4 regions of the Serratia sp. TSA_7 genome follow, and region 3 is predicted to be linked to each of the others. Evidence: predicted binding sites of a transcription regulator. Region 3 holds the regulator's gene; each other region holds the start of a gene.
The links. The regulator sigma-54, encoded in region 3, starts transcription at its own class of promoters, with help from an activator protein. The targets are predictions, from matches to a motif close to GTTGGCACANNTTTCGCTNT.

Region 1 (7,638 bases), on a different contig from region 3:
AATATTCTCTCCACGCCGATCGCCTCGATCGTCGACAGCAAGGCGGTGCAGCCGAACGCCAAAGACGGCGACTACGGCAACGCCTGGCTGAAAATGCACTCCGCCGGCAGCGGGCCGTTCAAAATGCGCGTCTACCAGCCGCATCAGGCGATCGTGCTGGACGCCAATCCAACCTCGCCGGGCAGCAAACCCTTGCTGCACAGCATCATCATTAAAAGCGTGCCGGACCCGGCCACCCGCCGCCTGCTGATCCAGCAGGGCGACGCCGATGTGGCGCGAGAGCTTGGCCCGGACCAGACCCTGGCATTAAAAAATCAACCGGGCGTGAAGGTGTTGGAAATTCCGTCCGCCGAGCAGAACTATTTAGTGTTCAACACCGGCAACGCCGCCAATCCGCTGCTGAAAAATCCGGCCTTCTGGGAGGCGGCGCGCTATCTGATCGATTATCAGGGCATTACCAAGGATCTGCTGAAAGGCCAGTATTTTGTGCATCAGAGCTTCCTGCCGGTCGGGCTGCCGGGCGCGCTGGAAGACAACCCGTTCAGCTTCGATCCGGCCAAGGCCAAGGCGATCCTGGCCAAGGCCGGCATCACCAACGCCACCCTGACGCTGGACGTGGAGAACAAGCCACCGTTTATCACCATCGCCCAGGCGTTGCAGGCCAGTTTTGCCCAGGGTGGCGTGAAGCTGGATCTGTTGCCGGCCGCCGGCAGCCAGGTGTATTCGCGGGTACGCGCCAAACAGCACCAGGCGGCGATCCGCCTGTGGATCCCGGATTATTTTGATGCGCATTCCAATGCCAGCGCCTTCGCCTATAACGACGGCAAAACCAGCACGGTCGCGGGCCTCAACGGCTGGCAGATCCCGCAGTTGAGCAAACAGACGCTGGCGGCGGTAGCCGAAGCCGATCCGGCCAAACGCACCGCGCTGTACACCGCCATGCAACAGGAGCTGCAACGCAGTTCGCCGTATGTGTTTATCGATCAGGCCAAAACCGAAGTGGTGCTGCGCGAGAACGTCAAAGGCTACCAGCAGGGCCTGAACGCCGACATGGTCTACTACGATCGCGTCAGCAAATAACCGGCAAGCGGCCATCGCCGGCCAATCGATTGCGAAGCGGCAAAAATCGGCGTTTTAGCGCTTGCAGTGGCGAAAAGCGCGAGTATAATGCGCGACAATTTGCCAGGAGAAAGCATGAAAAACGCCATGTGTTTTGTTAGCCGCAACCGACAAAACCGACCGCCAATCGGCGGCCAACTGCCGTTGTTTCTCCTGTTGCTAAACCGATCGTTTCAAGCCCCTCGTTGAGGGGCTTTTTTTTGCCTTAAAAAGCCCCGCGCCACGGGCACGAGTCGAGGAGAGTGAAAAATGGCCAACCCGCTGTATCACAAACATATCATCTCTATTAACGATCTCAGCCGCGAGGATCTGGAGCTGGTGCTGCGCACCGCCGCCAGCCTGAAAGCCACCCCGCAGCCCGAGTTGCTCAAGCACAAGGTGATCGCCAGCTGCTTCTTCGAAGCCTCGACCCGCACCCGCCTGTCGTTCGAAACCTCGATGCACCGCCTCGGCGCCTCGGTGGTCGGCTTTGCCGACGGCAGCAATACGTCGCTGGGCAAGAAAGGCGAAACGCTGGCCGACACCATCTCGGTCATCGGCACCTACGTAGACGCCATCGTGATGCGTCACCCGCAGGAAGGCGCCGCGCGGCTGGCGACGGAATTTTCCGGCGGTGTTCCGGTGCTCAACGCCGGCGACGGCGCCAACCAGCACCCGACCCAAACGCTGCTCGACCTGTTCACCATCCAGGAAACCCAGGGCCGCCTGAACAACATCAATATCGCCATGGTCGGCGACCTGAAATACGGCCGCACCGTACACTCGCTGGCGCAGGCGCTGGCCAAGTTCGAAGGCAACCGCTTCTACTTTATCGCCCCGGATGCGCTGGCGATGCCGGCTTACATCCTGAAAATGCTCGAAGAAAAAGGCATCGAGTACAGCCTGCACAGCAGCATTGAAGAAGTGGTGCCGGAGCTGGATATTCTCTACATGACCCGGGTGCAGAAAGAGCGCCTGGATCCTTCGGAATACGCCAACGTGAAGGCGCAGTTCGTGCTGCGCGCGGCGGATCTGGCCGGCGCGCGCGCCAATCTCAAAGTGCTGCACCCGCTGCCGCGCATCGACGAGATCACCACCGACGTGGATACCACGCCGTACGCCTACTACTTCCAGCAGGCAGGCAACGGCATCTTCGCCCGCCAGGCGCTGCTGGCGCTGGTATTAAACGCAGATTTGGCTCTTTAAGGGGGAACCGTCATGACTCACGATAACAAACTGCAGGTTGAAGCGATCAAGTGCGGTACGGTGATTGACCATATTCCGGCGCAGGTGGGCTTTAAGCTGCTGACGCTGTTCAAATTGACCGCCACCGACCAGCGCATCACCATCGGCCTGAACCTGCCCTCCAACGAGCTGGGCCGCAAAGACCTGATCAAAATCGAGAACACCTTCCTGACCGAGCAGCAGGCCAACCAGCTGGCGATGTACGCGCCGAAAGCCACGGTGAACCGCATCGACAACTACGAAGTGGTGCGCAAGCTGACTCTCAGCCTGCCGGACCATATCGACGGCGTGCTGACCTGCCCGAACGGCAACTGCATCAGCCGCAGCGAGCCGGTGGCGTCCAGCTTTGGCGTGAAATCCCGCGACGGCGAGGTGCACCTGAAATGCCGCTACTGCGAGAAAGAGTTCGACCATCAGGTGGTGCTGCAGGCGGATTGAAATATACCCATTTGCCGGGAACGACGCTGTTAATCCGCTCGTCACTCCCTATAATGAGTCCCTGAAGATAATCTACCCACGTTGCTACCCAATGGATTTCGAGCCGCAGCCAGGCGGCAAGTACGGGAGTCCCCAGGAGCTGACTCAAGTCAGTGACTGGGGTGAGCGTACGCAGCCAACAACGTTGCGGTTTGAAAGACGAAGGGTATATCAGGAGAAAAAATGTCACGTAACATCAGCACTGAACTCGCCCCGGCAGCCATTGGTCCTTACGTGCAGGGCGTTGATCTGGGCAGCATGATCATCACTTCCGGCCAGATCCCGGTGGATCCGAAAACCGGCGCAGTGGCCGACGACGTTTCCGCACAGGCACGCCAGTCGCTGGAAAACGTTAAAGCGATCGTTGAAGCCGCCGGCCTGAAAGTCGCCGACATCGTGAAAACCACGGTGTTCGTGAAAGATCTGAACGATTTCGCCACCGTAAACGCCGCTTACGAAAGCTTCTTCACCGAGCACAACGCGCCGTTCCCGGCCCGTTCCTGCGTCGAAGTGGCCCGTCTGCCGAAAGACGTGAAAATCGAGATCGAAGCCATCGCCGTTCGTCGTTAATGCCACGACCGCCGCGCCCAACGGTCAGCCATCGGCTGGCCGTTTTTATTTGTCCCGCCTGAAGCAACGATCCGTTAGGGTGCGCTATCAGGGATCATAGTTAACCCAACGCACCACAATTTCGCCCCATTTTAAGGCAACGCCCGTCGCGCCTGCACCCAAATCGCGCTTTTCCCTGCCTTTTTCCTGCTTTTTACGCCGGTTTTCGCCTCTTTCACATTTTGGCACATTTTATGCTCGATCTTGTTACAGCCTGCAATGTCAACGAGGTGACGATGCTAAATATCGACCTGTCCGCTTCACCGTTTTTTGATGAGATGCTTCTGGCTGAGGGTAAACACCGGGGCCATTACGAAGCTTACTGGCATTGGCTGCAACAGGCCGACCAAAAGGCTATTCAGCGTAAAAGAGAAGAGGCTGCACTGCTGTTTCACCGGGTGGGCATTACCTTTAATGTTTACGGTGAGGATGACGGCGCCGAACGGCTGATCCCGTTCGACAGCGTGCCGCGCATCATCCCCGCCGCCGAATGGGCGATGCTCGATCGCGGCATTCGTCAGCGCGTACAGGCGCTCAACGCCTTTCTGCACGATATCTACCATCAACAGCATATTCTGAAAGCCGGGATTATTCCGGCAGAACAGGTACTGGCTAACGATCAGTATCAACCCTGCATGCAGGGGGTCGATCTGCACCGCAATATTTACGCGCACATCGTCGGCGTGGATATGGTGCGCGGCGGCGACGGCCAGTATTACGTGCTGGAGGACAATCTTCGCACCCCATCCGGCGTGTCCTACATGCTGGAAAACCGCAAGATGATGATGCGCCTGTACCCGGAACTGTTCGCCCAGCAGCGCATCGCCCCGGTGGAGCGCTACCCGTCGCACCTGCTGCAAACCCTGCGCGAAAGCTCGCCGATTAACGATCCCACCGTGGTGGTGCTGACGCCGGGCCGTTTCAACAGCGCCTATTTCGAGCACAGCTTCCTGGCCCAGCAGATGGGCGTGGAGCTGGTTGAAAGCGCCGATCTGTTCGTCAAGGACGGCGCGGTGTTTATGCGCACCACCGCCGGGCCGTGCAAGGTGGATGTGATCTACCGCCGGGTGGACGACGCCTTCCTCGATCCGCTGGCGTTCCGCCCGGACTCGATGCTCGGCGTGCCGGGGCTGCTTTCCGTCTACCGCGCCGGCAACGTGGTGCTGGCGAACGCCATAGGTACCGGCGTGGCCGACGACAAGTCGATCTACCCGTACGTACCGGACATGGTGCGCTTCTATCTGCAGGAAGAGCCGATCCTCAACAATGTGCCCACCTGGCAGTGCCGCCACAAGAATGAGCTGTCGTACGTGCTGGCGAACCTGGAACAAATGGTGGTGAAAGAGGTTCACGGCGCCGGCGGTTACGGCATGCTGATTGGGCCGGCAGCGACCAAAGACGAAATCGCCCACTTCCGCGCGCTGCTGCTGGCCAAACCGCATAACTACATTGCGCAGAACACGTTGGCGCTGTCGACCTGCCCGACCTTTGTCAACGATGGCCTGGCGCCGCGTCATATCGATCTGCGGCCGTTCGCCCTGAGCGGCGCGGAAATTCGCCTGGTGCCCGGCGGCCTGACGCGCGTAGCGCTGGCGCAAGGCTCACTGGTGGTCAACTCGTCACAGGGCGGGGGAACCAAGGATACCTGGGTGTTGGAGGATGACGCATGCTGAGCCGAACTGCCAGTGAACTCTATTGGATGGCCCGCTATCTGGAGCGGGCGGAAAGCATCGCTCGGGTACTCGACGTGACCAACAAGCTGTCGATGATGCCGATCCGCGACAGCGAAGATCATGATCTGCAGGTGCCGCTCAACCTGACCGGCACCGGGCAACTGTACGCCGCCGCCTATCCCGATTTGACGATGGCCAACCTGGTGAGCTTTTTTGCGCTCGACAGCCGTAACCACAGCAGCATCTACAGCTGTCTGCAAATGGGCTGGAACAACGCCCATGCGGTGCGCGGCAGCCTGTCTTCCGAGGTCTGGGAATGCATTAACGCCACCTGGATCGAAATGAAGCTGATCCGCCGCCAGGGCATAGGGTCGGTGGGCGCCGACGGCTTCTTCGACTGGGTCAAGGAGCGCTCGCACCTGTTTCGTGGCGCGATGTTCGGCACCCTGCTGCGCAGCGACGCGATGTGCTTTATCCGCCTCGGCACCCTGCTGGAGCGGGCAGACAGCACCGCACGCCTGCTGGGGGTAAAAAACGAGTTGCTGGATAACGACAACGATCCGGTGCGCGAGTATTACCGCATGGACACGCTGCTGCGGGCCGTCAGCGCACGCGAAGCCTATCACAGCATCTACAAGCAGCAGCTCAGCCGGGAAACCATTGCCGAACTGATGATCCTGCGTAACGAAATCCCACGCTCCCTGCTGGCTTGCGTCGGCGATATGGTGCAACAGTTGGAGCAGATTGGCGGCAACAGTGCCAATGAACCGCGCCGGCTGGCGCACACGCTGCACGCCGAACTGCGTTTCAGCAGCATGAAGGATCTGAACAAGGTGGGGCTGAGCGACTGGCTGGGTTTATTCCTCGGGCAGATCAACGGCATCGCGGAAAGCATCCATCACACTTACCTGGAGGCGCAATGAAACTGAATATTGAGCACAATACCCATTATACCTACGCCCAGCAGGTGAAGCGCAGCACCCAGTATCTGCGTTTGACGCCGCAGGATTCGCAACACCAGCGCATCATCTCCTGGCAGTTAACGCTGCCGGAAGACGCGGTGTGCACCACCGATGCCTTCGGCAATGTGCTGCACGTGCTGACGCTGGATCACCCGCATCAGGCGATCACCATTCAGGCTCACGGCGTGGTGGAGATTGAAGACGGCGTAGAAGACCCGACGATGGGGCATCTCTCGCCGCTGGTGTTCCTGCGCCATAGCCCGCTGACCCAGCCCGACAGCGCCATCCAGGCCTTCGCGCTGCGCTATTACCAACCGGAAACGCTGCTTGCCGGGCTGGAAAAACTGATGGGCGATCTGTTGCTGAAAATGCCTTACACGCCGGGCGCCACCGAGGTGACCGACAGCGCCGCCCAGGCGTTCGCTTCCGGCAACGGCGTCTGCCAGGATCATACCCACGTCTTTCTGGCCTGCTGCCGCAGCCTGAACATTCCGGCGCGCTACGTCAGCGGCTACCTTTACAGCGAAGATTCCGCCCACGTCGCCACCCACGCCTGGGCGGAAGCCTGGGTGGACGAACGCTGGCACAGTTTCGACGTCACCAACAACACCCGCCTGCCGAATCAGCACCTTAAGCTGGCGGTGGGGATCGATTATCTGGATGCCTGCCCGGTGCGCGGTATCAGGCTCGGCGGCGGCAGCGAAGATATGCAGACGGTGGCCGCGGTGCAGATGATGCCGACCGGCCAGGCTCAGGGGCAATAACATCCCCTTGCCGAATGCAGCGGTTTGCGGCACGCTGGGTTTTTCCGGCGTGCCGTCATCGAGCACGGTGTTATTTCGCGTTTGAAGGATTTTGGTATGACCTATTGTGTGGCCATGCGCTTGTCATCCGGGCTGGTGTTTGCTTCCGACTCCCGCACCAATGCCGGAGTGGACCATATCTCCACCTTCCGCAAGCTGCACGTGTTCCAGCAGGACGGTGAGCGCACGCTGGTGCTGCAAAGCGCCGGCAACCTGGCGACCACCCAGAGCATCATCAGCCTGCTGCTGCGCCGCAGCAAGGATGCCGATCGCCCCAACCTGCTCAACGTGCCCAACCTGTATGAAGCCGCCACGCTGGTGGGCGAAACGGTGCGCGAAGTGATCCTGCGCGACAGCGAAGCCCAACAGAGCGGCAGCACCACCGATTTCAGTTGCAGCCTGCTGCTCGGCGGCCAGATTGACGGCGAAGAGATGCGGCTGTTCCATATCTATCCGCAGGGCAACTTTATCGAAGCCACCCGGGATACGCCCTATTTCCAGATTGGCGAAAGCAAATACGGCAAGCCGATTATCGATCGGGTGCTGAATTACGATACCCCGCTGGAGCAGGCGATGCAGTGCGCGCTGATTTCTCTCGACTCCACGTTGCGCAGCAACCTGTCGGTCGGCCTGCCGCTCGACGTGATGATCTACCCGCGCGACAGTTTCAGCAGCCAACAGCAGTACCGCATTACCGAAGATCACCCGCACTTCAGCGCCATTCGCAAAGGCTGGGGCGAAGGGCTGGTCAGCATTTTCAAACAGCTGCCG
Region 2 (7,638 bases), on a different contig from region 3:
GAAAAAGAAAAAACATCGAGACCGACATTCTTGAGACATCATATTATTTTTTAGGTGAAAATCTGATCGGATGACTGATTATAACGTCTATTTATCGAGCGGACAGGCTAAACGACGATAGACAAAAATAGTTCGTAAGCGATGGGGGAGGAAAAGGCGGAAGCTGAAATTGGTGGAGGCCCTGCCAGCTACATCCCGGCACACACGTCACCTGCTACGGCTGCTTCCTTCCGGATCTGACCGAGTTCACAAGTTAGTGTTGCGGGAGAACCAACAGGGCCCCCATTGACGGCTTCTATGACTGCGAAGCGGTGGGCATTATCGGCGATGACCAGCCAAATAGCAAGCCAACCGGGGCTAACCGCTGTTTTCTTACCCACCCTGGCTATGGCACACTTGCATCCTTGGATTTTTGCCGCAGCAGGAAAACATAAATGGAACCAGAAGACGCCACATTCAGCCAGCGCGTGTTCCACGTGATAGCCGCCATTCCCTATGGCAAGGTCACGACCTATGGCGAGGTAGCGCGGCTAGCGGGCTCACCGCGTGCCGCACGTCAGGTCGGCGGCGTACTGAGGCGTCTGCCGGAAGGCAGCAGCCTGCCCTGGCACCGGGTGATTAACCGTCACGGCCAAATTTCGCAGCAGGGGGAGGACTTTCAACGTCAGCGCCAGGCGCTGCTGAGTGAGGGAATCATCTTCGGGGCGCACAGCACGGTCGATCTGCTGATTTATGGCTGGCGCTGGTAGCAAAAAAACAGCCTTTGGCCGGAGCGCAAAGGCTGTTGATTTCTTACTGCTTCAGGTTTTCCGGCTTACGGCATGGCTGTTGGCGTTGCCTGAACCGCAATGCCTTGCACCGGAACCAACTGCAGGTCGGCACGGGTGCCGTTGCGGTTCACGACTTCCTGGATAGTATCGGTGATAAAGGTCATCCGGCCGTTTACCGTAATGGCCGCGCTCAGGATAATGCGCGCATTAGGCTGAATATCTGCCGGGTTGTAAGGCAGGACAAAATTAAACGGCGCCTGCTTGCCTTCAGTGCGAACCGCACGCTGGGCAATCACTTTCGACGGCGCATCCGCCAATGAGGCATCAGAGAGCGTAACCGTCAGTACGGCATCCGGTGGCAGCGCAATGCGCTGGCGAATGTTAACCGAACCAGTTACCGCCGGGCCCTGAATCTGCGTTTGCGCAATCGCTGGGTTTCCCGCTGCCGGCACAGGCACATTGGCGCTCTTTTGAGCACAACCCGCCAGGGTGATCGTCAATGCTGCTGCTCCACCTACGATTTGCCAGAGTTTCATGGATCGGTCTCCTTTTTTATTATCAATAGCTTGGTGGCTTTCACCACCCCACTCATTAAACTTAGCACAAAATACTGAAAAATCCATTTAGCACTGCCCATTAATCACTTAGCCTTCTAATAACGCTCAGTATTCAGGCAATTTCCCCTGTGCCTTAACGCAACATATTGACGTCTTGCCGTGATATTCCGCACACTGCGCAAAATGATTATTAAAAGGGTAATAACTTTATGAGCCAGGCACTGCAAAACCTCCTCGATCTGCTGGATCTGGAGAAAATCGAAGAAGGGTTGTTCCGCGGACAAAGCGAAGATCTGGGTCTACGTCAGGTATTCGGCGGCCAGGTGGTCGGCCAGGCGCTGTATGCCGCCAAACAAAGCGTGCCGGCAGAACGCAGTGTGCACTCGTTCCACAGCTATTTTTTGCGCCCGGGCGACAGCAGCAAACCGATTATTTATGACGTAGAAATCCTGCGCGACGGCAATAGCTTCAGCGCCCGTCGCGTCAGCGCCATTCAGCACGGTAAACCGATCTTCTACATGACCGCCTCTTTCCAAAGCCCGGAAGCGGGGTTTGAACACCAGAACACCATGCCGGACGTGCCGCCGCCAGAAGGGCTGATGTCCGAATCAGACATTGCCCAAAAGTTGGCGCATATGCTGCCGGATAAGGTGCGTGAAAAGTTTATCGGCCAAAAGCCGATTGAAATGCGCCCGGTCAAATTCCACAACCCGCTGAAAGGCACGGTGGAAGAACCGCACCGTTACGTGTGGTTCCGCGCCAACGGCACCATGCCGGACGATCAGCGTATCCACCAATATCTGCTGGGCTATGCGTCAGATTTCAACTTCCTGCCGACGGCGCTACAGCCGCACGGCGTCGGCTTCCTTGAGCCGGGCATGCAGGTGGCGACTATCGATCATTCGATGTGGTTCCACCGGCCGTTCCGCATGGACGACTGGTTGCTGTACGTAGTGGAAAGCTCCTCAGCTTCTGGTGCGCGCGGCTTTGTGCGCGGCCAGTTCTACACCCGTGAAGGCGTACTGGTCGCCACTACGGTACAAGAAGGCGTGATTCGCCAGCGCGATGCCTAAATCGCGATGCCTAAATAAAGAAAAAGGGCGATGTCACCATCGCCCTTTTCGCATCATCATTATTTTTCGTGTTATTTAGCGCACTGCCCTTCTTCAAGGCTTATTGGTTGTAGGCACTCTCGCCATGGCTGTTGACGTCCAGACCTTCGCGCTCCTGCTCTTCCGGTACGCGCAGACCGACGATGGCGCCAGCCACTTTGAAGGCGATGAAAGCAGCCACACCGGACCAGACCAGGGTGATGACCACGCTCAGCAACTGGACCCACACCTGATGGCCCATGGTGACGCCTTCTGCGTAACCGGTGCCGCCCAGTGAGGCAGAGGTGAACACGCCGGTCAACAGGCAGCCGACGATGCCACACACGCCATGCACGCCGAACACGTCGCAAGTATCGTCCACTTTCAGCCATTTCTTCAGCGTGACCACGCCCCACAGACCGGCAATACCGCCAATCAGGCCAATAATCAACGCCCCGCCGACACCCACGGTGCCCGCAGCCGGCGTGATGGCGACCAACCCGGCGATACACCCGGAGCACGCGCCCAACAGCGAAGGCTTGCCACGCACAATCCACTCGGCAAAGGTCCAGGAGAGGATCGCGCCGGCGGTAGCAATCACCGTGTTCAGGAAGGCCAGTGCCGCAATGCCGTTAGCCGCGCTGGCAGAACCGGCGTTGAAGCCGAACCAGCCGACATACAGGATAGCCGCGCCGGTAAACACCATTGGCAGGTTATGCGGTTTGAAGGCTTCTTTGCCGAAACCCGCGCGTTTGCCCAACAGGTAGGCGCCAATCAGCCCGGCGCTTGCCGCATTGATGTGCACCACGGTGCCGCCGGCAAAGTCCAGCGCGCCGTCAGCGGCCAGGAAACCGCCGCCCCACACCATGTGCGCAATCGGCAGATAGGAAATGGTGAACCAGATAGCCGCAAAGATCACCACAGCAGAGAAGCGGATACGCTCGGCAAAACCGCCGACTACCAGCGCCACGGTGATGCATGCGAAGGAACACTGGAACGCCACGTGGATCATCTGATTAAAGGTGCCGGTGACGCTATCGATGCCGATGCCTTTCAGCATCGCCGTCTGGAATCCGCCGAAGAACGCATTGCCCTCGCTGAAAGCCAGGCTGTAACCATAAAGCACCCACAGCACGCACACCATTGCGAAGGTGACAGTGACCTGAGTCAACATGGAGAGCACGTTTTTGGAACGCAGCAAACCACCGTAGAACAGAGCTACGCCCGGCAAGGTCATGAACAGCACCAAAGCGGTGCAAATCATCATGAACGCGTTGTCAGCCTTGTCTGCGACCGCCGGAGCGGCCAGGGCCAAAGAAGGAACCATGGTTACCGTACTCAGGCCCAACATGGATAAAAGTTTTTTCATTATCAATCCATCCCCATTACTTTACTGAGCCTGTGATTACAGTGCTGCTTCGTCTGTTTCGCCGGTGCGAATGCGAATGACACGTTGCAATTCGGCAACGAAAATTTTGCCGTCACCGATTTTACCGGTGTAGGCCGCTTTACTAATGACATCAACCACTTCGTCCAACTGATCGTCGGCGATAGCAATGTCGATTTTGACTTTAGGTAAGAAGTTGACGCTGTATTCCGCTCCGCGATAGAGCTCAGCATGACCCTTCTGGCGACCAAACCCTTTCACTTCGGTTACGGTCAGCCCCTGAATACCTACAGAGGATAGGGCTTCACGCACGTCCTCCAGCTTGAATGGTTTAATCACCACGGTAACCAGCTTCATATTGCCCCTCCACGAATTAAGCCCAAACTCCCCCTTGGTACGAGTCTTATAAAGCAAAGGCTATGCCACAAATGGTTTTGTGCGCGAATTCAGCAAATTAACCGACGGGCTGGCGATGCGGCGTACCGAGGCTACCCGGCAACCGGTTCCTGCGAGGGTGATTGATTAAATATTGCGCACTAATTTGGTGCATGACGCGTCGAAAAAGTGCAGGGCAAGGGATTTGAAAAGGATGGATGCCTGTTTGTGGTGCGTGGCGGGAAAAAGAAAGGGCCGGTTTTGATGACCGGCCCCTGGGATCATGCGGTTTGCGTTTCTTCGCGGCTGGCAGCGGCCAGCTGCTCGCCCACCAGTTGCAGTTGATACATCTGGTAGTAACGCCCCTGTTGCGCCAGCAGTTGCTGATGATTGCCCTGTTCGACTGCCTGACCACGGTGCAACACCAGAATCGAGTCGGCATCGACAATGGTCGACAGACGGTGAGCGATCACCACCAACGTGGTGTGCTCACGGATCAAACGCAGAGCGCGCTGGATCGCCTGCTCGGTTCCGGAGTCAATGTTGGCGGTCGCCTCGTCCAGGATCAGGATCTGCGGCGCCTGCACCAACACTCTGGCCATTGCCAACAGCTGTTTCTGGCCCACCGACAGATTGTTGCCCTGCTCGCCCAGACGGGTATGGATGCCCTGCGGGAAGGTCCGTACCAGCTCAGCCAACTGCACCGTTTCCAGCGCCTGCCAGACCGTCTCTTCGCTGATGTTGCGCCCCAGAGTCACGTTGGCCAGCACCGATTCGGCGATCACCACCGGATCTTGCTGCACCATTGCCACGCCCTGGCGCAGCGTGCGGTGCGACAGGTTGGACAGCGGACGACCGTCAAGGCACACTTCACCTTCGTTGACCGGGTAATAACCCATCAGCAAATTAGCCAAGGTGCTCTTGCCGCTGCCGGTATGGCCAACCAGCGCCACGAAACCGCGCGAAGGCACCGACAGCGAAATATGTTGCAGCACCTTTTTATCTTCACGGTAAGCAAAGCTCAGGTTGTCGATGTCGATGCGGCCGCTTTCCAGCGGGCGATCGTCCGTCCCGTAGCTTTGCTGACTGCGGTCCATCAACTCGAAAATGCGCTCGCCGGCCACCACCGCCTGTTGCAGGATCGACTGTTGCGACGTTAGTTCGATTAGCGGCTCATTCAGGCGCCCCAGGTAGTTGATAAAGGCATACAGCACGCCGACGCCTATCGACCCTTCGCCGCTGAAACCAAACAGCATCAGCAGGCCGCACAGCACCAGCGCCGAAAACAGGCTGAGCAGCGGCCGCAGCAGAAAACCGTCCAGGCGCAGCGTCTGCATACGCGCGGAATAGTGTGACCGACTGGCTGCGCTCATGCGTTCGCCAAAGCGGATCTGCTGACGGAACTGCTGGATCACGCCCATGCCGTTGATCACTTCATTAAAACCGTCGTTGATGTCCGCCAGATAGCCGCGCATCCGGCGTACGACCGGCGTGCTGTAGTACTGATAAATGCCCATCACCACAAATACCGCCGGGAAGATGCAAATCGCCACCAGCGCCATGCGCCAGTCGAGGCTAAACATCGCCACCAGCATGGCGCCAATCAACGCGGCGCTTTTCAGCACGGTGGAAACCACCATTACGTACAGATCTTTAATCACTTCGGTGTCATTGGTCACCCGCGAGATTAACTGCCCGACCGGTTGCGTATCGAAGGCGCTGAGCGGCTGACGCAGTGCCGCGTCCATCACATCGGTGCGCAGACGTTGAACCACCCCCACCGCGGCCTGATTGAACAGCAGCGCCTGGAAATAGTGCAGCGCCGCCGCCAACAGCTCCAGCAGAATGTAGGCCGCCGCCAGCCCGCAGACGATCATTAACGGCAATTGCCCTTTGGCGACGTAATTATCGATAAAGTAACTGACCAGAATCGGCCCGGCGACTTCCGCCGCTGCCGCTACCCACAGCATCAACACCGCCAGCCCCAGCGGTTTGCGGTAGGGCGAACCATAAGCCAGCAGCCGTTTCAGCGTCGGCCACAGCTTTTGCATTTTATTCATCGGTTAACATCTCCTCGCCGGCTTGCGGAGCTTCATCCAGCGCCGCCTCCAGTTGCTGATAGCGATACATATCGCGATACCAGCCGGGCTGAGTTGCCAGCGACGCATGCTGGCCGCGCTGCGCCACGCCGCCGTGCTGTATCACCAGGATCTCGCTGGCTTCGGTCAACGCCGAAAGCCGGTGCGCGCTGATAATCACCGTACGGTTCTGCCCCCAGCTGCGTAAATTGTGCAAGATCTGATGTTCAGTACGGCCATCCACCGCCGAGAGCGCGTCGTCGAGGATCAGGATCTCCGCATCCAGCAACAGGGCACGTGCAATGGAAATACGCTGTTTCTGCCCACCGGAGAGCATTACGCCGCGCTCGCCCACTTCGGTTTCATAGCCCTGCGGCAGCCGCAAGATATCCTCGTGCACGCTGGCCAGACGGGCTGCGCGCTCAATCTGCTCCTGCGTCGCTCCCGGCTTGCCCAGTGCAATATTGTTGGCAACGCTGTCCGAAAACAGGAACGGCGTCTGGCTGACCACGGACAGCCTCGAGCGCCAATCGTCAAGTTTCACCTGGGTCAGCGGCATCCCCTGATAGCTAATTTGGCCCTCGTCAATGTCGAACTGACGCTGGATCAACGACAACAGCGTCGACTTCCCGGCACCGGTTGGCCCGCACAGGCCGAGCATCTGCCCCGGCGCCAGCTTCAGCGCCACGTTATGCAGAGCCGCGTGCGAATTTCCCGGGTAATGGAATGCCCGGATGTCGACCTCCAGGTTGCCGCGCCCGGCCGGCAACAGGCTCTCGCCGTCGGTCACCGCCGGCGCTTCTTCCAGCAGGCTGCGAATACGGCCATAGGCCGCGCTGCCGCGCTCCACGATGTTGAACATCCAGGCCAGCGCCAGCATCGGCCAAATCATCAGGCCAAGGTACATCACGAAGCTGGTCAATTGGCCAAGCGTCAGCGAACCGTTTACCACCATCCAACTGCCGCCGCCGATCGCCAGCAGATTGGAAGCGCCGATGGCGATATAAATCGTCGGATCAAAACGGGCGTCTATTCGCGCCACGTGCATATTTTTGGCGCCGGTTTGCGCGGCGACTTCCGCAAACTGGTTGGACTGATGATCTTCCAGGCCGAACGCCTTGATCATACGAATGCTGGTCATGCTTTCCTGAGCCTGATCGTTCAGGCTGGAAAAGGCTGCCTGCGCCGATTTAAAGCGCTGATGCAACTGATCGCCATAATACTTAATCACAATCGCCATGATCGGCATCGGGATCAGCGACAGCAGAGTCAGTTGCCAGCTGATTTGGGTACTCATCACCACCAGCACCGCCAACCCCATCACCAGTGAATCCACCAGCGTCAGCACCCCTTCACCGGCGGCGAAAACCACCCGATCCA
Region 3 (7,638 bases):
TTTAATCTGAGTATACTGCTGAAGCTTCATAAATGTTAAACGCGCCATAAAGGGCGCGTTCCTGGGGTTTACTTCTTTGTTGCGGGGAAGTTAGTCTTCATCAAACCCGGAATTAATCAGTTCAATCACCGCATTCAGCGCTTTCACCTCATCCGGGCCGGTGGCTTCCACTTCGATATGCCGCCCCTGTGCGGAGTCCAGCATCAGCAGCGCAATCACGCTGCTGGCTTCGGCCTCGGTGCCGCTGTCGTTACGCAGCATCACTTCGGCGTCAAAACTCTGCACCAGCTCGAACAGCTTCATCGCCGGGCGAGCGTGCATACCGAGTTTGTTTTTGATTTCAACCGTTTGCTTGACCGTCATTGTTTGCGTTTTTCCAGCGTCCGGTGGCGCGATTGCACATTCTTGCCGCGTGAGCGGAAGTAGTCGGCCAGCTGTTCGGCTACGTAGACGGAACGGTGTTTACCGCCGGTACAGCCAATCGCCACCGTCAGGTAGCTGCGGTTGTTGGTTTCCAGCATCGGCAGCCACTGTTCCAGATAGCTGCGCGTCTGGTAGATAAAGTTATGCACTTCAGTGTGACGATCGAGGAACGAGGCGACCGGTTTATCCAGGCCGGTCATCGGGCGCAGTTTCGGATCCCAGTGCGGGTTCGGCAGGAAGCGTACGTCGAAGACGTAATCGGCGTCGATCGGGATGCCGTGCTTAAAGCCGAAGGATTCAAATACCATGGTCAGTTCGCGCTCGCGTTTACCCAACAGACGAGTACGCAGCATTTCGGCCAGCTCATGCACCGACATTTCCGACGTGTCGATGAGCAGATCGGCCCTTGAGCGCAACGGCTCAAGCAGATCGCTTTCTTCATCGATCGCGCTTTCCAGCGACAGGTTCTTGGTGGAGAGCGGATGCAGGCGGCGGGTATCACTGTAGCGGCGAATCAGGGTATTACGGTCGGCGTCGAGGAACAGCAATTGCGGAGAAAAGCAGTCCGGCAATTGGGTCATCGCATATTCAAACACTTCCGGCGATTCCGGCATGTTACGCACGTCGATGCTTACCGCTGCGGATATGTTGCGTTCCGCCAGCGTATTGGCAAGCTGCGGCAGCAGTACCACGGGCAGGTTATCAACGCAGTAAAAACCCATGTCTTCCAGCGCCCGCAAGGCGACGGATTTCCCTGAACCGGAACGGCCGCTGACAATCATCAGCACCATGTGGCAACTCCCCCTGGCATCTCAGTGGCGTTTATCGCCACCGTTAGAAACTTTATTATTCCGGCCTGAGCCGAAACCCATCATAGCTAAACAGTATCGTTATCCTGGCTGGAAGTCACGCCAGCCGGGCGTTACTCGGTAATGATCTGGTAAAGCTCTTCGTCGCTTTGCGCCGAGCGCAGGCGGCGGCATACGGTTTTGTCGGCCAGGCGCTTGGCGACCAGCGACAGGGTATGCAAATGGGTTTTACATTGGTCGGCCGGCACCAGCAAGGCGAACAGCAGATCGACCGGCTGGTTATCAATGGCGTCAAAGGCAATGGGTTGGTCGAGACGGATAAACACGCCAACGGCCCGCAGTGTGTCCTCTTCCAGTTTGCCATGGGGAATGGCGATACCGTTGCCGATACCGGTACTGCCCATGCGCTCCCGGGTGAGAACCGCGTCAAACACCACCTGCGATGGCAGGTTGAGCTGTTTTGCAGCCAGTTCGCTGATAATCTCCAAAGCCCGTTTCTTGCTGGTGCAGTGTACCGAGCTTTTGGTGCACTCGATGTTTAACACCGAGCTTAATTGCATTGTTTCGTTGTTCATCTCATCTTCACTTAAAACCACACCATCAAGCTGCCTTGTGAGGTGATTTTTCGCCTTGTTTAACCCTGATGGCTTATCGGCGCGGTACCCATACCCGTCATACTTGAAGCTGTCTCTGTGTTGGCTGCGCTGACTTACCCGAATCACTTACCTGTGTAAGCTCGCGGGATAATCGCTCATGCCACCTCGATGCAACGCCAATTATTCAGGGTCATACAGGTAACGCGCCGACGACCTGGGCTATGTTTGAGCCGTGCCCGCTGACGGAAACGGCCCAGAATGTCAGTGTTGTTTCAGTTTGTCTTTATGTTTGTTCAATTGACGCGCCAGTTTGTCGATCAGGGTGTCAATTGCGGCATACATGTTCTCGTCTTCCGAGGTGGCGTGCAACTCGCCTCCATTCACGTGCACCGTCGCTTCCGCAATCTGCTGCACTTTTTCCACGCTAAGCACGACATACACCTGATTTATGCGGTCAAAATACTGTTCGAGCTTGGCGAACTTGGTATTCACGAACTCGCGTAAAGGTTCGGTGATTTCGATGTGGTGTCCGGTAATGTTGAGCTGCATAGTGTCTTCCTTCTCTATTGAGGTCAAACCAACTGTTTACGCTGGTTGGACGGCGGGATGGACAAAGACTCTCGGTACTTGGCGACAGTACGCCGCGCCACGATGATCCCCTGATCGGAGAGCAGGGTGACCAGCTTGCTGTCGCTGAGCGGTTTAGCGGGGTTTTCCGCCGCAATCAATTTCTTCACTAACGCTCGGATCGCCGTAGAGGAAGCTTCGCCCCCGCTGTCGGTATTCACGTGGCTGGAGAAGAAATATTTCAACTCGAAAATGCCGCGCGGACTGTGCAGAAACTTCTGCGTGGTGACGCGTGAGATTGTCGATTCATGCATCTCCACGGCCTGGGCGATATCCGCCAGCACCATGGGCTTCATAAATTCAGCACCCTGTTCAAAGAATGCCTGTTGCTGCTCGACGATGCAGCGCGTGACTTTCAGCAAGGTGTCGTTACGGCTTTCCAGGCTCTTGATCAGCCATTTCGCTTCCTGCAGATTGCTGCGGATATACTGGCCGTCACTGTCGTTACGAGCGCTGCTGCCCATTGCGGCGTACTGCTGGTTGATCTTCAGCCGCGGAATGCTGTCGGCGTTGAGCTCTACCGTCCAACTGTTCTGCACTTTGCGTACCAGCACGTCCGGGATCACGTATTCCGACTCGCCAGTATTGATCGACTGGCCCGGGCGCGGATCAAGAGACTGAATCAGCAGCATCGCTTCTTTCAGTGTATCTTCTTTTAGCCGGGTTGTTCGCATCAGGCTGCGAAAGTCGTGATTGGCCAACAGAGCCAGATGTTCGCTGATGATCAGGCGCGCTTCAGCCAGATAGGGCGTATCTTTTGCGTACTGGGAAAGCTGGATCAGCAGACAGTCGCGCAGATCGCGCGCGGCGACGCCAACCGGATCAAAACGCTGTACGCGCTTCAAAACCGCTTCGACTTCGTCCATTGTCACACTCTCGTCACCCATGCTCTCCAGAATATCTTCCAGCGGCACGGTGAGGTAGCCGGTGTCGTCGACGGCGTCGACTATCGAGGTGGCAATGGCGATATCGGTATCAGAGAATGGCGTGAGATCCACCTGCCACATCAGGTAATCCTGCAGCGTCTGGGTGGTTTCGCCCTGATAGACCGGCAACTCATCATCGCTGTAATCGGTGCCGGTGCCGGACGGTGTACCTGCGGTGTAGATTTCGTCCCAGGTGGCGTCCAGCGGCAGCTCTTCGGGCATGTCCTTTTGTTCCAGCGCCTCGCGGGTATCCAGCCCTTCGGTTTCGGTAGTCTCTTTGGCGTCGATTTCTTCGTGCAGATCGGTCTGCTCAAGCAGGGGATTGCTCTCTAACGCCAGCTGTATCTCCTGCTGGAGCTCAAGCGTGGACAACTGCAGCAGGCGGATAGCCTGCTGGAGCTGGGGGGTCATGGCCAGTTGTTGGCTGAGCCTGAGTTGCAAACCTTGCTTCATAATCTTCAGTCTACTTCCGTTAACAGTCGTCCATCAGGACGCGCCGGCACTCAGAGGCGGAATTCTTCGCCCAGATAAACGCGTTTCACCTGCTCGTCAGCCAAAATGGCATCCGGCGTGCCGTGAGCAATCAGTTTGCCCTGGCTGACGATATAGGCACGTTCACACACGTCCAGCGTTTCGCGCACGTTGTGGTCGGTGATCAGCACGCCCAGGCCGCTGTCACGCAAGTGCTCGATAATTTTTTTAATGTCGATAACGGAAATGGGATCAACCCCGGCGAACGGTTCATCCAGCAGGATGAATTTCGGGTTAGCCGCCAACGCACGGGCGATCTCCACACGGCGGCGTTCGCCACCGGACAACGCCTGGCCCAGGTTATCGCGCAGATGGGAGATATGAAACTCTTCCATCAGCTCAACCGCGCGGTCCGCACGCTGCTCGCTGCTGAGATCTTCGCGGATCTCCAGGACGGCCATCAGGTTGTCATACACGCTCAGGCGACGGAAGATCGACGCTTCCTGCGGCAAATAGCCAATGCCGCGACGCGCACGGGCGTGCAGCGGCAGCAGGCTGATGTCTTCTTCGTCAATCACGATACGGCCGGCGTCACGTTGAACGATGCCGACCACCATGTAGAAGGTGGTGGTCTTGCCGGCGCCGTTTGGCCCCAGCAGGCCGACGATTTCGCCGGATTTCACTTTCAGGCTGACGTCTTCAACAACTTTACGGCCTTTGTAGGCTTTCGCCAGGTTTTCTGCGATGAGTGTAGCCATAAGTGATTAGTTACTCTTCTTTTGCCCGTTTTTGTCTTGCAACTGCGACGGTACCAGAACCGTAGTCACGCGTTTGCCTTTATCGCTGAACGCCTGCATTTGCTGCTGTTGCACCAGGTAGGTGATGCGATCGCCCTTCACGTTGCTGTCGAGCTGTTCCAGATAGGCGTTCCCGGTCAGGGTCACCAACTGCGACGCCACGTCGTAACGGACCTTCTGCGCATGGCCTTTTACCGGCTTGCCGCTGTCTTGCATCTGGTAGAAGGTGACCGGATTGCCAAAGGCTTCGATATAGGTTTTGCTCTGATCGCCGCCTGGACGGGTAACGACCACTTTATCCGCTTTGATGTCGATGGTGCCTTGCTTGATCACCACGTTATCGGTAAAGGTGCTGACGTTGCTCTGCATATCCAGAGACTGTTTCAGCGAGTCGATGCTCACCGGTTGGTTGGAGTCAGATTTCAGCGCCCATGCGGGGGCGCTGGCGGCCAAAATGAGGCTTCCGATCAACAGATTACGGCGTTGTTTTTTGGTTTTGAATTTCATAGTTGGTCTTAACCTTATCAATCAGCTCAGCGGTTTTGGCCCGCAGGTTCCCACGCATTTTCATGCCGTTCGAGGTAAAGTTTGTCCCGTAGAGGGTCACTTCATCATCCGAAGCGACATCCTGGGTCACCAGATTCACCTGAGCATTGTCCGTTTTAATTTTTTCCAGCTGTGAGGTGGTGGTCAGGCTGTTCACCTCAACGTGGCCGTAAAGATACAGCATTCTGTCTTTAGTCAGTTTGGCGCGATCGGCGCGAACTGACCAGGTGGCCACCGCGTTTTCATCAAACAGCGTCATCACCGGCTGGGTAAACCAGCTTAATTCATCGGCGGTATAATACTTCACGTCTTCCGCCACCAGCTTGTAACTCAGCTTACCGGCCGGATTGTACACTATGGTGACCGTGTGCTGGCTCTGATAAGTCGGGTCCTGATCATTAACGGGGCCTGGAACCGCATCATCACTGAAATCAGTCATGTTCCAGCCAATCAACGCCAGGGCGATCACCGCCAAAAGGAGGGTGATCCAAAGTTTGGTTTTGCTCATATCGACAGCCCTTTGGCGTCCTCCAGCTTATTCTGCGCCAACAGTATAATGTCGCACAGTTCGCGCACCGCGCCACGGCCGCCGGCAATACGGGTAACATAGTGGGCTCTTGGCGTCAGCAACGGATGTGCATCCGCTACGGCGACCGCCAGGCCAACCTGAGCCATCACCGGCCAGTCGATCAGGTCGTCACCGATATAGGCCACCTGATCCGCGTTTAACGACAGTGTATCCAACAGTTCGCGGAAGGCCAAAAGCTTATCGGACTGCCCTTGATACAGATGGGTGATGCCGAGGGTTTTCGCCCGATCTTCCAGCAGCTTGGCTGAACGGCCGGTGATAATTGCCACGTCGATATCCGAAGTCTTCAGGCAGCGAATGCCGTAACCGTCGCGCACGTTGAACGCTTTCAATTCTTCGCCGTTGTTGCCCATGAAAATCAGGCCGTCCGACAGCACGCCGTCGACATCGCAAATCAGCAGGCGGATTTTGCCGGCACGCGCCATGACGTCTTGTTCTACAGGCCCGTAGCAGGTTTCAACCAGACTCATTGAGTTCTATTCCTTTAATTAAACGACGCCGGCGCGCAGCATGTCATGCATATGTACCACACCCAGCAATTGGTCGCCATCGGCAACCAGCAGCGCGGTGATATGGCGCTGCTGCATCAGGTTCAACGCATCGACCGCCAGCAGGTTCGGGCGCACCCGTACGCCGCCGAGCGTCATGACATCGACGATCCGGGCTTCATTGAGGTTGATGCCCATATCAAATATCCGCCGCAGGTCACCATCGGTAAAGATACCGGCGATTTTCATCAGATCGTCGCAGATGACCGTCATGCCCAGGTTTTTGCGCGTGATTTCCAGCAACGCGTCGCGCAGCGATGCATCGGCGCTGACGTGCGGGATTTCGTCGCCGCTGTGCATGATGTCGCAAACGCGCAGCAGCAACCTGCGGCCCAGGGCGCCACCGGGGTGCGACAGCGCAAAATCTTCCGGCGTGAAACCGCGGGCTTTCAGCAATGCCACCGCCAGCGCATCACCCATCACCAGGGTCGCGGTGGTGCTGGTGGTTGGCGCCAGGCCAAGCGGGCAGGCCTCCTGCGGCACCTTGATGCACAGGTGAATATCCGCCGCTTTGCCCATCGAGCTTTCCGGATTGTTGGTCATGCAGATCAGCGGGATTTGCTGGCGCTTCAAGACCGGGATGAGCGCCTGGATCTCGTTGGACTCGCCGGAGTTGGAAATGGCGAGCACGATATCTTGTGCCGTCACCATGCCGAGGTCGCCGTGGCTGGCCTCCGCCGGATGAACGAAGAATGAGGGCGTGCCGGTGCTGGCGAAGGTCGCGGCGATCTTGCAGCCAATATGCCCGGATTTGCCCATGCCCATCACGACCACTTTACCGCAGCAGCCGGCGATCAATTCGCAGGCGCGGGTAAAGTCTGCATTGATGTACCGATCGAGCTGGGCCAGCCCGTCACGCTCAATCTGCAGCACTTCTTTGCCTGCCTGTTGAAAATCAAAGCCCGGTTGCAACTGAATGTTCGACATGTTCATTCCCGTCGGTTTAGCCGAAAGTACTGAAAGGATTAAAAAACAGCACCGCAAGATACGCAATAAAGCCACATAATAACAGAGCGCCCGCCAGATGACCGATACGATGTTTTCGCCCGATGCACAGGGCGCTGAGCACAATGCTGACCGCCAGCATGACCCAATAATCGCGGTGGAAGGCGGCAGAATCGACGCTGCCCGGGGACAGCAGGGCGGGAACGCCCAGCACGATCACTGTGTTGAAAATGTTGGAGCCGATGATATTACCAATCGCCATATCATCCTCACCCTTTAGTGCCCCGGCGATGGACGTGGCCAACTCCGGCAGGCTGGTGCCGATGGCGATGAGGGTCAAGCCGACCACCAGTTCGCTCAT
Region 4 (7,638 bases), on a different contig from region 3:
GCAGGAAGACATCCTGAAACTGCTGAAAAGCGGTAACCCGAAAGACGTATTTTAACGTGCCATGTGGCCGATCCTGGCAATAGCCCTACTCTTGATGTGTTATCTGCTGTGGTTATTCGGTAAACTATGGCGGCTGTCTAAACGCAAAATGCGTTTTCGCAGCGCTTCCGCGGCCAGACAGCGTAGACAACTGCCCATTTCCCGGCCCGGTAGGAAAAAATATCGGAAGGAGTGAGCATGTCAGAGCAGGCAATCGTCTGGGATCTGGCCCTGATCCAGAAATATAACTATTCAGGGCCGCGTTACACCTCATACCCCACGGCGCTGGAGTTTAACCAGAGCTACGACGAAGCGGCGTTTCAAAGCGCCGCGGCGCGTTATCCTGAACGCCCGTTGTCACTGTACGTACATATTCCGTTCTGCCATAAACTCTGTTATTTCTGCGGCTGCAACAAGCTGGTGACGCGTCAGACCCACAAGGCTGATGAGTACCTGGCGGTACTGGCGCGTGAAATCGCCGAGCGCGCTCCGCTGTTTGCCGGGCGCAAGGTTGGCCAGATGCACTGGGGCGGCGGCACGCCCACCTACCTAAGTAAGTCGCAAATCAGCAGACTGACGGCGATGCTGCGGCAACACTTTGATTTCTTGCCCGATGCGGAAATGTCGATCGAGGTTGATCCGCGTGAAATTGAACTGGACGTACTCGATCATTTACGCAGCGAAGGTTTCAACCGCCTGAGCATGGGGGTGCAGGACTTCGATAAAGAGGTTCAGCGGCTGGTTAATCGTGAGCAGGATGAAGAATTTATCTTTGCCCTGATCGCCCGCGCCAAGGCGCTGGGGTTTAACTCCACCAATATCGATCTTATTTACGGGCTGCCAAAACAGACGCCGGAGAGTTTTGCTTTCACCCTGGAGCGGGTGGCGGAGCTAAGCCCGGATCGCCTCAGCGTGTTCAACTATGCGCATTTGCCGAGTCTGTTCGCCGCACAGCGCAAGATCAAGGACGCCGACTTGCCAAGCGCGCAGCAGAAACTGGATATCCTGCAACAGACCATCGCTTCCCTGACCGAGTCCGGTTATCAGTTTATCGGCATGGATCACTTTGCTCGCCCGGACGATGAGCTGGCGGTAGCCCAGCGCGAAGGCAAGCTGCACCGCAACTTCCAGGGCTACACCACCCAGGGCGACAGCGATCTGTTGGGGTTGGGCGTTTCCGCCATCAGCATGTTAGGCGACAGCTATGCGCAGAACCAGAAAGAGCTGAAGACCTATTACAGCAGCGTTGAGGCGCAGGGCAATGCGCTGTGGCGTGGCTTGACGATGACGGAAGACGATTGCCTGCGGCGTGAAGTGATTAAAACGCTGATCTGCAATTTCCAATTGGGTTATCGCGCGATAGAACAGCAGTTCGCCATTGACTTCGCCGCTTACTTTGCCGAAGACCTGCAGTTGTTGGCGCCGTTTGAACGCGATGGGCTGGTGGAGCGTGATGAACGGGGAATTCGCGTAACCCCGCGCGGCCGTTTGCTGATCCGCAATATTTGCATGTGCTTTGATCTCTATCTGCGTCAGCAGGCGCGCACTCAGCAGTTCTCGCGGGTGATTTGATGCATAAAAAAACGGCCGCTGATGCGGCCGCTTTTTCAACTGAAGAAATTAATCAGTGCTGCGCACAGCACCGCAGCAACGGCTGCCTGCGGCGTGTGGCTGGCGGAAGAGCCAAGCTCTGCGCCTTGGGAAATAAATACGATGAATGAGTCCAACATCCTGAGCCTCCAGAGTGTGCGACCCGATCATACTGCGACCATGCAGGCTGTAAAGCCTGAAATAGCCGTTTTTTTGTGCGCTTGATTGTATTTTTTATAATCAATTACGCAAGCTATTCCATTCCCAACTCTTTCAATTTCCGCGTTAAGGTATTGCGGCCCCAACCCAGAAGCCGGGCGGCTTCTTGCTTATGCCCCTGGGTGTGACGCAGCGCGGTCGTGAGCAGCGTACGCTCCATCTCCGGTTGTGCTTCCGACAACAGGTTTTGATGACCGGAACGCAGGGCGCGATCGGCCCACTGCGCCAGCAGCGTAGCCCAGCTGTCCGGCAGGCTGTGGCCGGCGGCTTCCGGTACGGAGGTTTCAAACAGCTCGCTCGGCAGATCCTGAATTAACACTTCCTGTCCGGCGGCCATCACGGTTAACCAGCGACAGGTATTTTCCAACTGACGCACATTCCCTGGCCATGGCAGGCGGGTCAGCGCGGTTTCGGTTTCCGGATGCAGATTCTTCGCTTCAACGCCCAGCTCTTTTGCCGCTACCTGCAGGAAGTAACGCGCCAGGCGTGGGATATCCTCACGGCGCTCGCGCAGTGGCGGCAGGTGTACACGGATCACGTTCAGGCGGTGGAACAAGTCCTCGCGAAATTTGCCTTCCTGTACCCGCAGCTCCAGGTTTTGGTGCGTGGCGGCGATGATACGCACGTCTACCTTCACCGGCGCATAACCGCCGACCCGGTAGAATTGACCGTCTGCCAGCACGCGCAGCAAGCGCGTCTGCACGTCCAGCGGCATATCGCCGATTTCGTCCAGGAACAGCGTACCGCCGTCGGCCTGTTCAAAACGCCCCTGACGGATCTGATTGGCGCCGGTGAACGCGCCTTTCTCGTGGCCGAACAGTTCGGATTCGATCAGGTCTTTGGGGATCGCTGCCATGTTCAGCGCGATAAAAGGCGATTTGGCGCGCGGGCTGTGGCGATGCAAGGCATGGGCCACCAACTCTTTGCCAGTCCCCGATTCGCCGTTGATCAGCACGCTGATCGACGAGCGCGAAAGGCGGCCGATGATGCGAAACACATCCTGCATCGCCGGCGCTTCGCCGATGATGTCCGCCGCCGGATCGTTGGCCGGCTGGCTACGCGCCGGCTGCTGTTGTTCCTGATAATGGCTGATGGCGCGTTCGACCAGCGCCACCGCTTCGTCGATATCAAACGGCTTGGGCAGGTAATCGAACGCCCCTTGCTGATAGGCGCTGACGGCGGCGTCCAGATCCGAGTGCGCGGTCATTATGATGACCGGCAGCATAGGATGGCGCTGTTTGATCTGCTTGAGTAACGCTAAACCATCCATACCCGGCATGCGGATGTCAGACAGCAACACGTCGGGAGTTTGCGTGGCCAATGCTTCCAGCACTGCATTGCCACTGTCGAAGGTGGCGCAGCTCACACCCGCTCCAGTGAGCGCGCGTTCAAGCACCCAGCGGATGGAGCTATCGTCATCGACGATCCAGACTATCCCTCGTTGCATAGAAAACCTCACTGGCGAATAGGCAGGTAAACCGAGAATTCGGTATGTCCTGGCCAACTGTTAAATTCAATTTTTCCGCAATGCTGATCGATAAGATTACGGGCGATGGATAAACCCAGGCCGGTGCCGCCTTCGCGGCCGCTGACCATCGGGTAGAACAGGGTGTCCTGCAACTGCGCTGGAACACCGGGGCCGTCATCTTCGATATCGATACGTGCCGCCAATCGGTAGCGAGTGCCGTGCAGAGTGATCTGGAACGCGGTGCGGGTGCGCAGTGTGATAGTGCCACCTTCAGCGCCCAGAGCCTGCAGGGCATTGCGGGTAATGTTCAGCAGCACCTGTTCTATCTGATCCGGATCGTGCGCCATTTCCGGCAGGCTGGGGTCATAGTCGCGCACCAGCGTCACGTTGTCCGGTTTCTCCAGCGACACCAGTTGGCATACCCGTTCCGCCACCTGATGAATGCTCTGGGTAATGTGCTGGCCGGGCCGCTGAGGCCCCAGCAGGCGATCAACCAGGTTGCGCAGGCGATCGGCCTGTTCAATGATCACTTTGGTGTATTCGGTCAGCGCCGGATCGGGGAGTGCCTTGGCCAGCAACTGTGCAGCGCCGCGCAGGCCGCCAAGCGGATTTTTGATTTCATGCGCCAGGCCGCGGACCAGATCGCGGGCCGCCACCTGCTGGGCGTGTTGCAATTGTTCCTGGCTCAGACGGCGTTGGTTATCCATTGGCGCCAGCTCGACCAGGATATAGCCTTCAGGCAGCGCCTGAGCGGTCAGGGAGAGGATATGCGCACGGCCGTCAACCACCAGGGTCACTTCACTATCGGTAAAGCCCTGGCCGGCTCGCAGGCTCTCGCGCATCAGATCGACATTCAGCGAGAAATAGCCGAGCAGCTCGGGTAACGGTGTACCGAAAAGTTTACGGGAACTTTGCGCCAGCAGTTGTTGTGCTGCCGGATTGGCGTAATGAACCGCCAGATCATCATCCAACAGCAGGATGCTGTTGATGAGAGAATTGAGGATCTGCCCAGCATCGGGCAGCTTGCCAGTTGCCATACAGCAGACTCCTGCACCTTTTTAGTGCATCTATGCTACTCCATCCGTGATGCGAGCGGTATGGAATAGTGTTGCAGAAAATACGGTGGAGAAAAAAACCCATCCGAAGATGGGCTGAAAGTTTCCACGGCAACAAAAAAACGACAAATAAAATTTGGTGCGCCATCCGCAGATGGCGCGGTAAAGGCTTAAACGCTGTAGTACAGTTCGAACTCAACCGGGTGCGGCGTCATGCGAACGCGGTCCATTTCTTCTTTACGCAGGTCGATGTAAGCGTCGATTGCGTCGTCGGTGAATACGCCGCCACGGGTCAGGAACTCGCGGTCTTCGCTCAGTGCAGCCAGCGCTTCGTCCAGAGAGCCTGCAACTTTTGGAATTTCAGCTTCTTCTTCCGGCGGCAGGTCATACAGGTTTTTGTCCATGGCATCGCCAGGGTGGATTTTGTTAATCACGCCATCCAGGCCTGCCATCAGCAGAGCCGCGAAGCACAGGTACGGGTTAGCCGCTGGATCCGGGAAACGGGCTTCGATACGGCGCGCTTTCGGGCTGGCAACCACTGGGATACGGATGGAAGCGGAGCGGTTACGTGCTGAGTAAGCCAGCATGACCGGCGCTTCGTAGCCTGGGACCAGACGCTTGTAAGAGTTGGTGGTCGGGTTGGCCAGGGCATTGATCGCTTTAGCGTGCTTGATGATACCGCCGATGTAGAACAGGGCAGTTTCAGACAGGCCGCCGTATTTGTCGCCAGCGAACAGGTTAGTGCCGTTCTTGGACAGCGACATGTGGCAGTGCATACCTGAGCCGTTATCACCGAACATAGGTTTCGGCATGAAGGTCGCGGTTTTGCCAAATGCGTGAGCCACGTTGTGAACCACGTATTTGTAGATTTGGATTTCGTCGGCTTTCTTGGTCATGGTGTTGAAGCGGGTTGCCACTTCGTTCTGACCCGCGGTTGCCACTTCGTGGTGGTGCGCTTCGACCACCAGACCCATTTCTTCCATGGTCAGACACATGGTAGAACGGATGTCCTGTGAAGAGTCGACCGGAGGAACCGGGAAGTAACCGCCTTTTACTGCCGGACGGTGGCCTTTGTTGCCGCCATCGTATTTGGTGCCGGAGTTCCATGCGCCTTCGACATCGTCGATAGCCACGTGGGAACCACGGATGCTGCTGCCGAAACGGATATCGTCGAACAGGAAGAACTCAGGCTCTGGCCCGAACAGCACGGTATCCGCGATGCCGGAAGAGCGCAGGAAGTCTTCTGCACGCTTGGAGATGGAACGCGGGTCACGGTCGTAGCCCTGCATGGTGCCTGGCTCGAGAATGTCGCAGCGAATAATCAGGGTGGATTCTTCGAAGAACGGATCCAGCACCGCAGTGCTGGCGTCTGGCATCAGCACCATGTCAGATTCGTTGATGCCTTTCCAGCCGCCGATCGAGGAGCCGTCAAACATCTTACCTTCTTCGAAGAAGTCGGCATTCACCTGATGAGCAGGGATGGTGACGTGTTGTTCTTTACCCTTGGTGTCAGTGAAACGCAGGTCTACGAATTTCACTTCATGCTCATTCAGCATCGTCAAAACGTGTTCAGCGGACATACTTAACTCTCCCGGATTTATTATTGTCGTCGTCGTGGAACGAATCTGTGGAACTGGCTGTTTTTGCCTTGAATAGACTAAAGCGAAAACTGTGCCAACTTTGCAAAAGCGCTTTAATCGCCTTCCTGCGCGGGTTTTGCACAGAATCAGTATGCACCATCAGTGACGCATTGCACCTATATGGTGCAAATAACGCAGTGTGGGGCACTGTAATGGTGCAAAAGTGCACCAACTGCTGCTTTTTGCACCGTGAAAGGGATCACAAACTGACCTGTACACAGTTGTTTATAAGAGACTGTTGTGATCTTGTTTAGTACCTCGCTTAATACGTGTACAATAGCGCGCTATTTCTAATGCCTGAGGCAAAGCTGTGATCGAAAATTTGCGTAACATCGCCATTATTGCCCACGTTGACCATGGTAAAACCACCCTGGTTGATAAGCTGCTGCAACAATCCGGTACTTTCGGAGAGCGTGTAGAAGCCACCGAACGCGTAATGGACTCCAACGATTTGGAGAAAGAGCGTGGGATTACCATCCTCGCAAAAAACACCGCCATTAATTGGAAAGACTACCGCATCAACATCGTGGATACCCCAGGACACGCCGACTTCGGCGGCGAGGTTGAGCGTGTGATGTCAATGGTTGACTCGGTGCTGCTGGTTGTGGATGCAATGGATGGCCCAATGCCGCAAACCCGCTTCGTGACCAAAAAAGCCTTCGCTAATGGTCTGAAGCCGATCGTGGTAATCAACAAGGTTGACCGTCCGGGCGCACGTCCTGACTGGGTTGTCGATCAGGTCTTCGACCTGTTCGTTAACCTCGACGCGACCGATGAGCAGCTCGACTTCCCAATCATCTATGCTTCTGCATTGATGGGTATCGCGGGCACCGACCACAACGAGATGGCGGAAGACATGACCCCGCTGTATCAGGCGATCGTAGACCACGTGTCTGCGCCGCAGGTTGAGCTCGAAGCGCCGTTCCAGATGCAGATCTCTCAGCTGGACTACAACAACTACGTTGGCGTTATCGGTATCGGCCGTATCAAGCGCGGTAAGGTTAAACCTAACCAGCAGATCACTATCATTGATAGCGAAGGCAAAACCCGTAACGGTAAAGTCGCTAAGGTTCTGACCCACATGGGTCTGGAACGTATCGAAGCTGCCGTGGCTGAAGCCGGCGACATCATCGCTATCACCGGTCTGGGCGAGTTGAACATCTCTGACACCATCTGCGACACCAACGCCGTTGAAGCGCTGCCGGCGCTGTCTGTTGATGAACCTACCGTCACCATGTACTTCAACGTCAACACCTCTCCGTTCTGCGGTAAAGAAGGCAAGTACGTGACTTCACGTCAGATCCTCGACCGTCTGAACAAAGAGCTGGTGCACAACGTGGCACTGCGCGTTGAAGAAACCGAAGATGCTGACGCATTCCGCGTATCGGGCCGTGGTGAACTTCACCTGTCGGTTCTGATCGAAAACATGCGTCGCGAAGGTTTCGAGCTGGCGGTTTCCCGTCCTAAAGTTATCAACCGTAAAATCGATGGCCGCATGCAAGAGCCGTTCGAGAACGTGACGCTGGATATCGAAGAACAGCACCAGGGTTCAGTCATGCAAGCCATGGGTGAGCGCAAAGGTGACGTTAAGGACATGATCCCAGACGGCAAAGGTCGTATTCGCCTG

Region 1: the regulator sigma-54 is predicted to act here: its motif matches at 3,611-3,630, upstream of ACUTQW_RS13200 (circularly permuted type 2 ATP-grasp protein).
Region 2: the regulator sigma-54 is predicted to act here: its motif matches at 4,213-4,232, upstream of glnK (P-II family nitrogen regulator).
Region 4: the regulator sigma-54 is predicted to act here: its motif matches at 6,031-6,050, upstream of glnA (glutamate--ammonia ligase).

The regions. Positions count from the first base shown of each region.
Region 1 covers NZ_JBQZFU010000003.1:161,110-168,747, reverse strand. Annotated here, with positions in the region: gene ACUTQW_RS13220 (ABC transporter substrate-binding protein) at 1-1,080, shown strand, start outside; gene pyrB (aspartate carbamoyltransferase) at 1,369-2,304, shown strand; gene pyrI (aspartate carbamoyltransferase regulatory subunit) at 2,317-2,781, shown strand; gene ridA (2-iminobutanoate/2-iminopropanoate deaminase) at 3,004-3,390, shown strand; gene ACUTQW_RS13200 (circularly permuted type 2 ATP-grasp protein) at 3,666-5,102, shown strand; gene ACUTQW_RS13195 (alpha-E domain-containing protein) at 5,096-6,025, shown strand; gene ACUTQW_RS13190 (transglutaminase family protein) at 6,022-6,828, shown strand; gene ACUTQW_RS13185 (proteasome-type protease) at 6,925-7,638, shown strand, end outside.
Region 2 covers NZ_JBQZFU010000006.1:40,415-48,052, forward strand. Annotated here, with positions in the region: RNA gene ffs (signal recognition particle sRNA small type) at 180-276, opposite strand; gene ACUTQW_RS18230 (MGMT family protein) at 435-749, shown strand; gene ACUTQW_RS18235 (YbaY family lipoprotein) at 815-1,306, opposite strand; gene tesB (acyl-CoA thioesterase II) at 1,537-2,400, shown strand; gene amtB (ammonium transporter AmtB) at 2,501-3,787, opposite strand; gene glnK (P-II family nitrogen regulator) at 3,824-4,162, opposite strand; gene ACUTQW_RS18255 (SmdB family multidrug efflux ABC transporter permease/ATP-binding protein) at 4,462-6,240, opposite strand; gene ACUTQW_RS18260 (SmdA family multidrug ABC transporter permease/ATP-binding protein) at 6,233-7,638, opposite strand, start outside.
Region 3 covers NZ_JBQZFU010000009.1:143,844-151,481, reverse strand. Annotated here, with positions in the region: gene npr (PTS phosphocarrier protein NPr) at 91-363, opposite strand; gene rapZ (RNase adapter RapZ) at 360-1,214, opposite strand; gene ptsN (PTS IIA-like nitrogen regulatory protein PtsN) at 1,346-1,807, opposite strand; gene hpf (ribosome hibernation promoting factor) at 2,090-2,377, opposite strand; gene rpoN (RNA polymerase factor sigma-54) at 2,401-3,834, opposite strand; gene lptB (LPS export ABC transporter ATP-binding protein) at 3,885-4,610, opposite strand; gene lptA (lipopolysaccharide ABC transporter substrate-binding protein LptA) at 4,617-5,156, opposite strand; gene lptC (LPS export ABC transporter periplasmic protein LptC) at 5,125-5,703, opposite strand; gene kdsC (3-deoxy-manno-octulosonate-8-phosphatase KdsC) at 5,700-6,254, opposite strand; gene kdsD (arabinose-5-phosphate isomerase KdsD) at 6,273-7,259, opposite strand; gene ACUTQW_RS21890 (calcium/sodium antiporter) at 7,276-7,638, opposite strand, start outside.
Region 4 covers NZ_JBQZFU010000010.1:9,990-17,627, forward strand. Annotated here, with positions in the region: gene yihI (Der GTPase-activating protein YihI) at 1-55, shown strand, start outside; gene hemN (oxygen-independent coproporphyrinogen III oxidase) at 238-1,611, shown strand; gene ACUTQW_RS22140 (YshB family small membrane protein) at 1,647-1,769, opposite strand; gene glnG (nitrogen regulation protein NR(I)) at 1,883-3,295, opposite strand; gene glnL (nitrogen regulation protein NR(II)) at 3,304-4,353, opposite strand; gene glnA (glutamate--ammonia ligase) at 4,542-5,951, opposite strand; gene typA (ribosome-dependent GTPase TypA) at 6,322-7,638, shown strand, end outside.